Regions from separate parts of the Pseudoalteromonas sp. 1_2015MBL_MicDiv genome, predicted to be linked through region 2. Evidence: predicted binding sites of a transcription regulator. Region 2 holds the regulator's gene; each other region holds the start of a gene.
The links. Region 2 encodes LexA, which represses DNA repair genes until DNA is damaged. Its sites were predicted from a motif close to TACTGTATNNNNATACAGTA; they were not measured.

Region 1 (3,211 bases), 1.3 Mb from region 2:
GTAATAAAACGCTACCTGAAGATGCTGATTACTGGGCATTTGACTGTAAGTTTGGTAATACAGCTGAAGATGCTCAAGTAGTGCACGTTGCAGAGATTAGCAATCATATCAGCGACATCGAAAAGCAAGATTTAAAGTCTTTCTACGTAGAGATTTTAGCAAAGCCGGCACAGCGTCAACAAGCTGATTTAGATGACGACGAGTAACTCTTAAATTTTAAGTACTCGTAAAGTAGAGATGGACCCAAGTGGTCCATTTTTGTTATGTGGGTTTTAATATCAATCTGAATAATACTAACCAACCAATCCGCAATCATGCTTAATCAGTTTGAGGGATTAAATCTGACGCTAACGGCGTTAAAAATTTCTGATATAGGACAATTAAATAACGATTTTTTGTCTTGTTATCGACACGATTCTGTTATCTAAAAATAGATCACTTAATTAAAAGAGTTGGTATAAGTATTTGAACAATATAAATTATCTAATAACCCTATAATACCAACCTGCATAAATCTTTGATCAATTTAACGAATTAAATTGCACTATAACGTCGTTAAAATTTTTTATTTAGAACAACTAGATACAAAAACTTTTGCCTAGTTCTAGCGTAATTTTCTTAACGTTAAATAGACCCCATACATAAGCAGATTGGTATAAAATTTTATTTAGAGACGCTGAGTTTTTTGGAAATAAATAACTTTTCGTGTGTATGCGCCACATTAAGTTAAATAATATGTACAAAACTAGAGTACATATCATTTAACTAATTAGTGTGTTTCAAAATACCTGATGCCTGGGTAAGTTGAGGTTTATAGGCTATGGCACTTTTTATACTTTTTAGTACTGCCACATGGGCAATCATCGTTCCTGCCAATTTTTATATCTGCAACAGGTAATATAACGCCGTCAGAATATTTCCACTGATTTTTTTCTTTAATGAATTTTGATTGTTCGTGCAATTCACAGTATAAATTATCATAAAAGTAGTGCGCTTTAAATTCTACAAAACCCTGACTATCATCGTGCCCTGAGTCTATAATTGTCAGTTTTATAAAGCGGCAACCATCTGCAAATTCTTTAATTTCTTTAACGGGGTTTTCGGGCTGTTTATCTGGTGTATATGTTTGATAAATATACTTAGCATTTTTGAGTGCATAAGCACTATAACGAGAGCGCATAAGTAGCTCTGGTGTTTGAGGATGCTGTATTGCCAAATGAAAAGGTTCGCAGCAGTCAACATAATTTTGTTGGCTGCCACAAAGACATAATGTTTTATTCAGTGAGGTCATAATTTTGGTGTAAAGCTAAAATGTTAGTTTAACAAGATTATTGAGCTAGTAATATCTCTGTGGTTTGTTTGTTTTTCGTGAAGCAATATAACTTTGTATTTGTTTTACTCATATCCAGAGATAAGCTAGTTAATAGCTGGTTATTAACTATATCAGTCCAAGTAATTACAGCTGCAAAATTACCGTTGTGTAAAGCCGAATTTAATACGTACTCTAGATTCACTAAGTGTTTTTGTCTAATAACGAGTAATTTACTCGTATCGATAGAGCACGAATCAAGTAGCGCTTTACTAGGGACGTGATCGGGTGCGATTAATAATGTCCAAGCATTTAAGCTATTGTATTGATGTAATACTTTTAATAGCTCAAATGTTGCCGAAATTTCATCTTCAATTTCAATTAAATTAACACAATCGCTTTTATTGTCTTGTTGGTAGCTTTTAACTGTTCGTACGGTAATTGGTTGTAACATATCGCTTCACTCACTGGGTTTTTATACAGTATTTACATACAGTAGTTTATACAGTGTTTGTGTGCAAGTGTTTTTTGCTATTTTTTTGTACGATAATTTAAGATTTAGACTTTTTTTAAATTGTCATTTTTTTAAGTTATTAATATTTAATGATTTAAATTTACCTTTATGTTGTTGTTTCCAACTGTGCATTATTGTGTTGAATACTGTATACACCTGTTGAAGGTTGATATGGCAGCTTTAAATAATGATTTCATGTGTAAATTACAGCATAGTTTCGTATGTGTAATTTACTCTTCGTTAGCGTTATTTGGTATTAGGTGAGAAAACTGCAATTGGTGAATTTGTTCATATAAACTTGCAGCGTAGCATTGGGCATCTTTAAAGCGTTTAGTTTCAATGTGTTTACGCAAGTCAGTTAATGCAGTAGTTGCTGGCTCGTGACCTTGACTACTTGATAAGCTTAGCCATGCAACTGCATGAAATACACTTTGCGGAACACCTTGGCCTTTTACAAAAAATAGTCCTAAGTAAAATTGTGCTCGAAGTTCTCCAGACATCGCAGCTAAACGCATCCACTTCGCAGCAAGTGCATTTTGATTGTTTTTTAAATAATACAGTGCTTTGTTCAGTGTATTTTGCTGACTATTTTCGTTAGTTGGCGTTGAGTTAGTGTCGCTAGGTTGCGTGACAAAGGACAGTATATTGTCTAACTGCTGCTCTAAATCTTGGCCTGTCGGTGTTGTTTTTATCATGCTCACTCATTCGTTATGTAACTAAGTCAATAGTTTAGTATATCGCAAGGTAAAATGTCCTGTAAAAGATGATTTTTATGTTAAAATATTGCCACTTTTTACAACCATAAGTCTATTATGCTCGAAGCTTTATTTAAAATTAGTGAGAATGGCTCATCAGTCCGCCGTGAATGCATTGCGGGTATTACTACATTTATCACAATGGTTTACATTGTATTTGTTAACCCTGCCATGTTAGCAGAGGCTGGAATGGATCAGGGAGCTGCTTTTGTAGCAACTTGTATTGCAGCTGCTATTGGTTGTTTTATTATGGGATTGTGGGCTAATTATCCTTTAGCATTAGCGCCTGGAATGGGGTTAAATGCATTTTTTACATATGGTGTTGTATTAGGGATGGGTTACACATGGCAGGCGGCATTAGGTGCTGTTTTTATGTCTGGGTGTATATTTTTACTTCTAAGCCTGTTTAAAGTTCGTGAGTGGATTATTAATGCCATTCCTTTGGTTTTAAAGCGGGCCATTGCAACGGGTATTGGCGCATTTTTAGCTTTAATTGCTCTTAAAAATGCGGGCATCATCGTTGCCAGCCCTGCAACGTTAGTACAATTAGGTGATATAACTTCAGCTGGCCCATTATTAGCTATTTTCAGCTTTTTTATTATTGCTGCGCTTTTATATCGTAACTTTAAAAGT
Region 2 (3,211 bases):
GCTTATACTTAGCCAGATCTTTTATTGGTAACTAGCTATTAACTCGACATTACTAAAAGCACTGTAGCCTTTAATCATAATAGAGTAATTACCAGTGCGGGTGTCGCTACAGCTTTCATTATTTCCGTTTTTATACGGTCGGCAATCGTAGTTACTGCTCGTTGCAATTGCATTATATTTTACATGTAGGTCAACATCCCCAGTGCCATTAGAGGTCGAAAATGTGACTTGCTCAGCTTCACTTGGCACTGTAAAAGTAAACAATTGCTCACTGTTTCGATCACCACTAACAACGATAGATTGGTTATTTTGCAGTGTATTGTTATTTACCGGTGGGCTAGATGCAGATCTAAAATTTGCAATTGTGGGGTTTGTTAAATTTAAGACTCTAGCGTTATCGTGTTTTGATGGAGTTCCCATAACACTTCCGCTGTATGATTTGTTTGGATTTGACCAGTAATTGATTCTTGTGCAGTTATTTGTGCAGTTATAAGCCATTACTGAACGCCATTGTGATTGAGGTTGCTGATAACCATGGCCGAACGAATAAGGAGATGTTGATGGATCGTTTTCAGGGTTATGACGAGCACCTTGTAAATGACCAATTTCATGACCGAAAGAGTAATAGCCGGTTGCACAGTCATAATCAACCATCGCAAATGCGCTGTTAGCATTTGCACCAATTGCTTTGGCTTGGCCACAGTAGCCGTTAACGTCGTTTATTAATATGACTACATCAGCACCGTATTGATCTCGTAGTGTGTGCGCTTCATCCATATAACCATCGTTTTTGGTAGCTAAACGATTTAAATCCGTACCTGAATTTGTAGCTTCAGTATAATTAACTCGGCTTACATGGGCCAAACTAACAACTGCGTTGACACCTGAGTTTTGGTAACCCTGATTAGTCTCTACTATTGCAAGATCAATCAAGCTATTAATATCACTAGATTTTTGTTCTGCGGCTGGGGTGTATAAAACGAGTAAGCTAATATTGCTTTGCGCGTTAGTTGCCATAGCTGTTTGGAAGCTTTGTTCTGTTAAAATTTGTTCACTGATTGAAATAGTGTTGCTAGATTGCTGATAATCGGGTGCATGCTCAGCAGGTTGCTTGGCAGGATCTAATTCAATAAAATTATGATCAGAATGTTTATTCGGTTGCAATTTATAAACATGTTCATTTACCTTTATCGTACCAGAAATCCCCTTTGTAGATTTTATCAGTGTTACTTCGTCACCATCTAAGCTTTTACCTACCCAAATTAAGTTACCAGTTGCTGATGTACTTGCTGTACTTTTGATAAATTCAATGTCACTTCCCTGAACAGGTAAAAAGAATGCATTGGTTTTTGCGCTTAGTTCGAAAAGCGGTTGTCCAAATTGAGATTGAGCATTACCTTCTTTATTAATGTTTTGCGTAAAGTTAGAGTGTTGCACTTCGAAAAGTGGGACTTGGGCATACGCATAGCCGCTAAACAATAAGCCAATAAACAATGGTGAATATTTTTTCATTTGATAATCCTTTTAAGTGTTTGTACACATAAAGTGTACATGTTAATAAGTTGTTTTCAATTTATTAACATGTGGCTGTCATCAAATTAGCCCTTAATCGTAAATATAAAGATACAAATGTTTATTTTATGTAAGCAGTCGTTGTTTCTACATAAGTGTAAAAGTGATTTATTAACAGCAAGCAATCAATGTAATTTAAATTTGCGATTTTTATTTAACTGTATATACTCACAGTTAAATGTACTGTATGGAAAACCAGTTGTATGCGACCATTAACGAAGCGCCAAGCTCAAATTCTCGAATTAGTTAAAGTTTTTATTAAAGACACTGGTATGCCTCCTACACGTGCTGAAATTGCACAAACATTAGGCTTTAAAAGTGCCAATGCTGCTGAAGAGCATTTAAAAGCGCTTGCTAAAAAAGGTGCTATTAAGATGAAACCAGGTGCAAGCCGAGGTATTCAACTTGTTGAGGAAGAAGAGCCTGAACAGTTAGGTTTACCTCTTATCGGGCGAGTCGCAGCGGGAGAGCCTATTTTGGCGCAAGAGCACGTTGAGAGTCATTGTAAAATTGATCCATTAATGTTTAAACCAGCTGCTGATTTTTTATTGCGCGTTAACGGTATGAGCATGAAAGATATAGGTATTATGGATGGTGATTTGTTAGCTGTGCATAAAACTCAAGTTGCAGAAAATGGACAAGTTGTAGTTGCTCGTGTTGATGATGATGTTACCGTAAAGCGGTTTGAAAAAGCAGGCCGAAAAGTATTATTGCATGCTGAGAATGACGACTTTTCGCCAATTGAAGTTGATCTAGAAAATGAATCTTTTAATATAGAAGGTTTAGCCGTTGGAGTTATAAGAAACGCTGATTGGATGTAGTTTTTAATTTATTTTTATAAATGCGTGCTTTTTAGCACGCATTTTTGTTTTAACATTAGCACTAAAAATATGACGTAAACAGCCAACTAATTATTTTAGCTGTAAATTTTTTTGCACTTATATTTCCCCCTCCGAATACGTTAAACCCCTTTGTTTTGCTCATATTTTGAACTTCCTGTTGACTAGTTGATTACTGACTTTTTATTAATTACTCAATATCACCTGATTGTTTTTTATACTAAAACTTGCTTGTTGTTCGTTTTTTAGCTAATTATTAATGTGCTGAGCTAATAATAACTCACAGCTTTTTAGTTTTGAGAACACACAATATACACAAACTCGTTGTTGGCGCAGCAAAACCAATCAATATTAAATAAGATTGGCTAAAAAAATAAAAATAACGAATTGGCGTTTAAGCCGTATGCCTCTTCGCTTTGCATTCGCAATAGCATCAAAGGAGCCGTCACATGGGTAAACTGACCTCTACCTTGTGGCTTATATTATGTGTTTTTTCGCACTCAGTTTTGGCGAACAGCCAATACAATATGCGCAAAGGCGTAACCGATATAAGCAATAATGTATATCAGCTGCACATGACCATATTTATAATATGTTGTGTGATTGGGGTGATAGTGTTCGCAATTATGTTTTGGGCACTTATTCATCACCGTAAATCTAAAGGGGCTGTACCTGCCCAATTTCACGAAAGCACTAAAGTAGAAATACTTTGGACTGCAATTCCGTTTGTTATTTTAATTGCTATGGCAGTACCAGCCACTAAAACCCTTATTGCAATGGAAGATGCCAGCAAAGCTGAT
Region 3 (3,211 bases), 1.1 Mb from region 2:
CCGTTAATAAACCTGCCGCTAAAGGCGACCAAGGTAAGTAGGCAATATCTTCGTGAACACATTGCTCTATTAGATACGGCCAATCTTTGGTATGCGCTAAGCTAAACTCGTTTTGAATAGATACTATGCGCGGCAAATTATGCTCTTTTGACAGGTTTAAAAATTGGCTTATTCCCCAAGGTGTGTCGTCAGATAAACCACAGTGCTTGATTTTACCTGCTTTAACACAATTGTTTAAACCTTCTAAAATATCCAGCATGCCAGCTTGATGTTCTTGTGTGTTTACGTCGGTAAATTTAAGCATACCTGGCCATTGTCTACCAAAGTGTGGGGTAGAGCGGTTTGGCCAATGTAATTGGTATAAATCTATGTAGTCAGTTTGTAAGCGTTTTAGTGATTCATCAACCGCCTCTATAACAGTTTGGCGAGTAATATTACCGCCATCGCGAACCCATGCTAAGCCGTTACCAGCAATTTTGGTTGCAAGTACAATTTTATCGCGCTTTTGTTGGTTACGAGAGAGCCAGTTACCAATAATTTGCTCAGTTTTACCATAGGTATCGGGTGATGGAGGAACTGCGTACATTTCGGCTGTATCAATAAAGTTTACGCCTTGAGCAAGTGCGTAGGCTATTTGTTCATCAGCATCATTTTGGGTATTTTGCATTCCCCAAGTCATACTACCTAGACATACTCTTGAAACATTAACACCACTGCTTCCTAGTGGACTGTATTGCATAAAATTTCCTTATTGCTCGTCTTGAGCGTAGCTAATTAAAGCCGATAAAAGAGGCTCTGAAATAGGGGCTTTTTGACCTGTTTCAAAATCAAACATAACCACTTTCGAATTACCGGTTGTGGTTATGGCATTTTGTGCGTGACTAAATACTGTATAATTCATCATAAATCGGTCTGTTTTAATGTCAGAAATAGTGACGCCTACAGTAAGGGTATCTGGAAAAGTAACAGGGCGCTTATAACGAATATTATTTTCGCTTATAACAGGGCCAATGCCGCTTGGGCTAATTGTATCAAATAAGTTTATTTTATTTAAAAAGTCGATTCTGGCTATTTCAAAGTAACGCAGGTAAACCACATTGTTTACGTGTTGAAGGGCATCCATATCGGCCCACGCTACAGTAATGTCAGTATGAATAGGGTGCTGATCTTTAAACGTTTGCATGCACTTTTAACTCTTTATTTTAAAGCACTAGATTATCAATATGACGATATGACCTCAAGGTAATTAGTGCGCTGTTTTTATGTATGACGAGTTTATTAAACTTGAACCCACTATAATAAATCGATTAATCAGAGTTTAGGAGCTTGCTTATTAATAATGATTAAACAATAATGGCTGTATAAATAAACAGTATTGTAATGGTGATGAAAAAGTTTATTCATATAGATATGGACTGCTTCTATGCGGCAGTTGAGATGCGCGATAATCCTAAGCTGGCCAATGTGCCGCTTGCTATTGGTGGCAATAGTCGCAGAGGCGTACTTTCTACAGCCAACTACATTGCCAGAGAGTATGGCGTGCGCTCAGCTATGTCTAATTATCATGCAAAACAATTATGCCCTGATTTAGTTATTGTACCTGGGCGCATGGCTGTTTATAAAGAAGCTTCAAATCAAATACGTGAAGTATTTAATCGTTACACCAACTTAATTGAACCACTCTCTCTTGACGAAGCTTATCTTGATGTAACTGATAGTAGCGTTTGTAAAGGCAGTGCTACGCTTATTGCGCAGCAAATAAGAGCTGATATTTATAATGCTACAGGGCTTACTGCATCCGCTGGTATTGCACCTATTAAATTTATTGCCAAAATAGCGAGTGATGAAAACAAGCCTAACGGTCAGTTTGTTGTATTACCTGATGAGGTGGATGATTTTTTAGCACAGTTACCTCTGGGTAAAATTCCGGGTGTCGGTAAAGTAACGCTCGAAAAACTCAATTTAAAAGGATTATATACAGGTAAAGATGTACGCGAAAAAGGCGTAAATTGGATGCAACAGCATGTAGGTAATTTTGGCGTATCGCTTTACCAAAAATGTGCAGGTGAGTATGTCGGTAAGGTATCTACTAATCGTATTAGAAAGTCGCTAAGTGTTGAGCATACCTATGAGTATAACAAAACCAGCTTACAAGAATGCCTCGAACAGTTGCCTACGTTGTTAGATGAGTTAAAGGTGCGCTTGGAAAAACAACAATTACAAAATCGGATTAATAAACTGAGCGTTAAGGTTAAATTTGCGAATTTTATAGTAACCTCTGCGGATCAGGCTTATCACCAATTAAATACTGAGGTTTTTACACAACTACTTACTAAAGCTTTCCAGCGAGGTGTGCAGCAACCGGTCAGGCTTTTAGGTATTGGGGTGGGTATTAAAAATCAACCAGATCAAAACTTCCAACTTAGTATTCTCGATTAAGCTGTAAAGCCTGTAATTGCAAGTTGCCACTAAAAAGTGGATTAAACTAAACACTTATCGCAGCTTGCTGGTCTTCAATATTCAAATCGACGATAATAGGGGCTTATGTTTTTTAACAGGACCTTTATTTATGGCATATCCAAAAGCCGTGTTGGCTCAGCCAGTAAGTGCTAGCCTTGAATCCGCATCACATGATGCATTAATCATTATTAGTGATGACTTTTCTCAATTACCAAATAATTCGCTACGTGATGCTGTTTTAGCACAATCAAAAGTAGATTCTCGCATTGGTAAGCAAGTTATTTTATTAGTGATTGAAAATAAGCGTGTAGTACTTGCGCCAACCGGTCCGCTAAACAGAGATTATGACGATGTGCGCCGTTATTTTGATGCAGCTAAACTTGCAATCAACGAAGCGAAAGCATCGGGTAGTATCAACCCTGCATTATTTTTACCAAATTTAAATGGCGATAGCCGTTACCAACATGCGCTGGAAGTTGCTTATTTAGGTGCTTGCCAAGCATTATGGCAGCCATTAGAAGCGCGTGAGTTTCATGGTGAAGGTATTGAACCGATAACAAGTATTGGTTTAGTGGATGCTAGCGAGCAAACAATTAAAGCCGTTAATGCAATTGCTGCTGGTCAATATGCTGCGCGTGATTTATGCGGTACTGAACCTGAACGTATGGCTCCACCGCGCTTTGCAGATTACTGTGTTGATTTATTTAAAGGCTCAAACATTGCGGTTGATATAATCGATGATATTGCAGCT

Region 1: a site for LexA is predicted at 1,788-1,807, ahead of AOR04_RS06625 (SulA-like leucine-rich domain-containing protein). Genes of this name have one in related genera too.
Region 3: a site for LexA is predicted at 1,356-1,375, ahead of dinB (DNA polymerase IV). Genes of this name have one in related genera too.

What each region holds. Positions count from the first base shown of each region.
Region 1 covers NZ_CP012737.1:1,437,066-1,440,276, forward strand. Annotated here, with positions in the region: gene AOR04_RS06615 (DUF6172 family protein) at 1-206, shown strand, start outside; gene AOR04_RS06620 (YchJ family protein) at 812-1,291, opposite strand; gene AOR04_RS06625 (SulA-like leucine-rich domain-containing protein) at 1,329-1,763, opposite strand; gene AOR04_RS06630 (tetratricopeptide repeat protein) at 2,054-2,518, opposite strand; gene AOR04_RS06635 (NCS2 family permease) at 2,636-3,211, shown strand, end outside.
Region 2 covers NZ_CP012737.1:154,245-157,455, forward strand. Annotated here, with positions in the region: gene AOR04_RS00755 (M12 family metallo-peptidase) at 22-1,512, opposite strand; gene lexA (transcriptional repressor LexA) at 1,776-2,393, shown strand; gene coxB (cytochrome c oxidase subunit II) at 2,861-3,211, shown strand, end outside.
Region 3 covers NZ_CP012737.1:3,039,859-3,043,069, reverse strand. Annotated here, with positions in the region: gene AOR04_RS13555 (aldo/keto reductase) at 1-739, opposite strand, end outside; gene AOR04_RS13550 (acyl-CoA thioesterase) at 749-1,183, opposite strand; gene dinB (DNA polymerase IV) at 1,387-2,439, shown strand; gene AOR04_RS13540 (M17 family metallopeptidase) at 2,570-3,211, shown strand, end outside.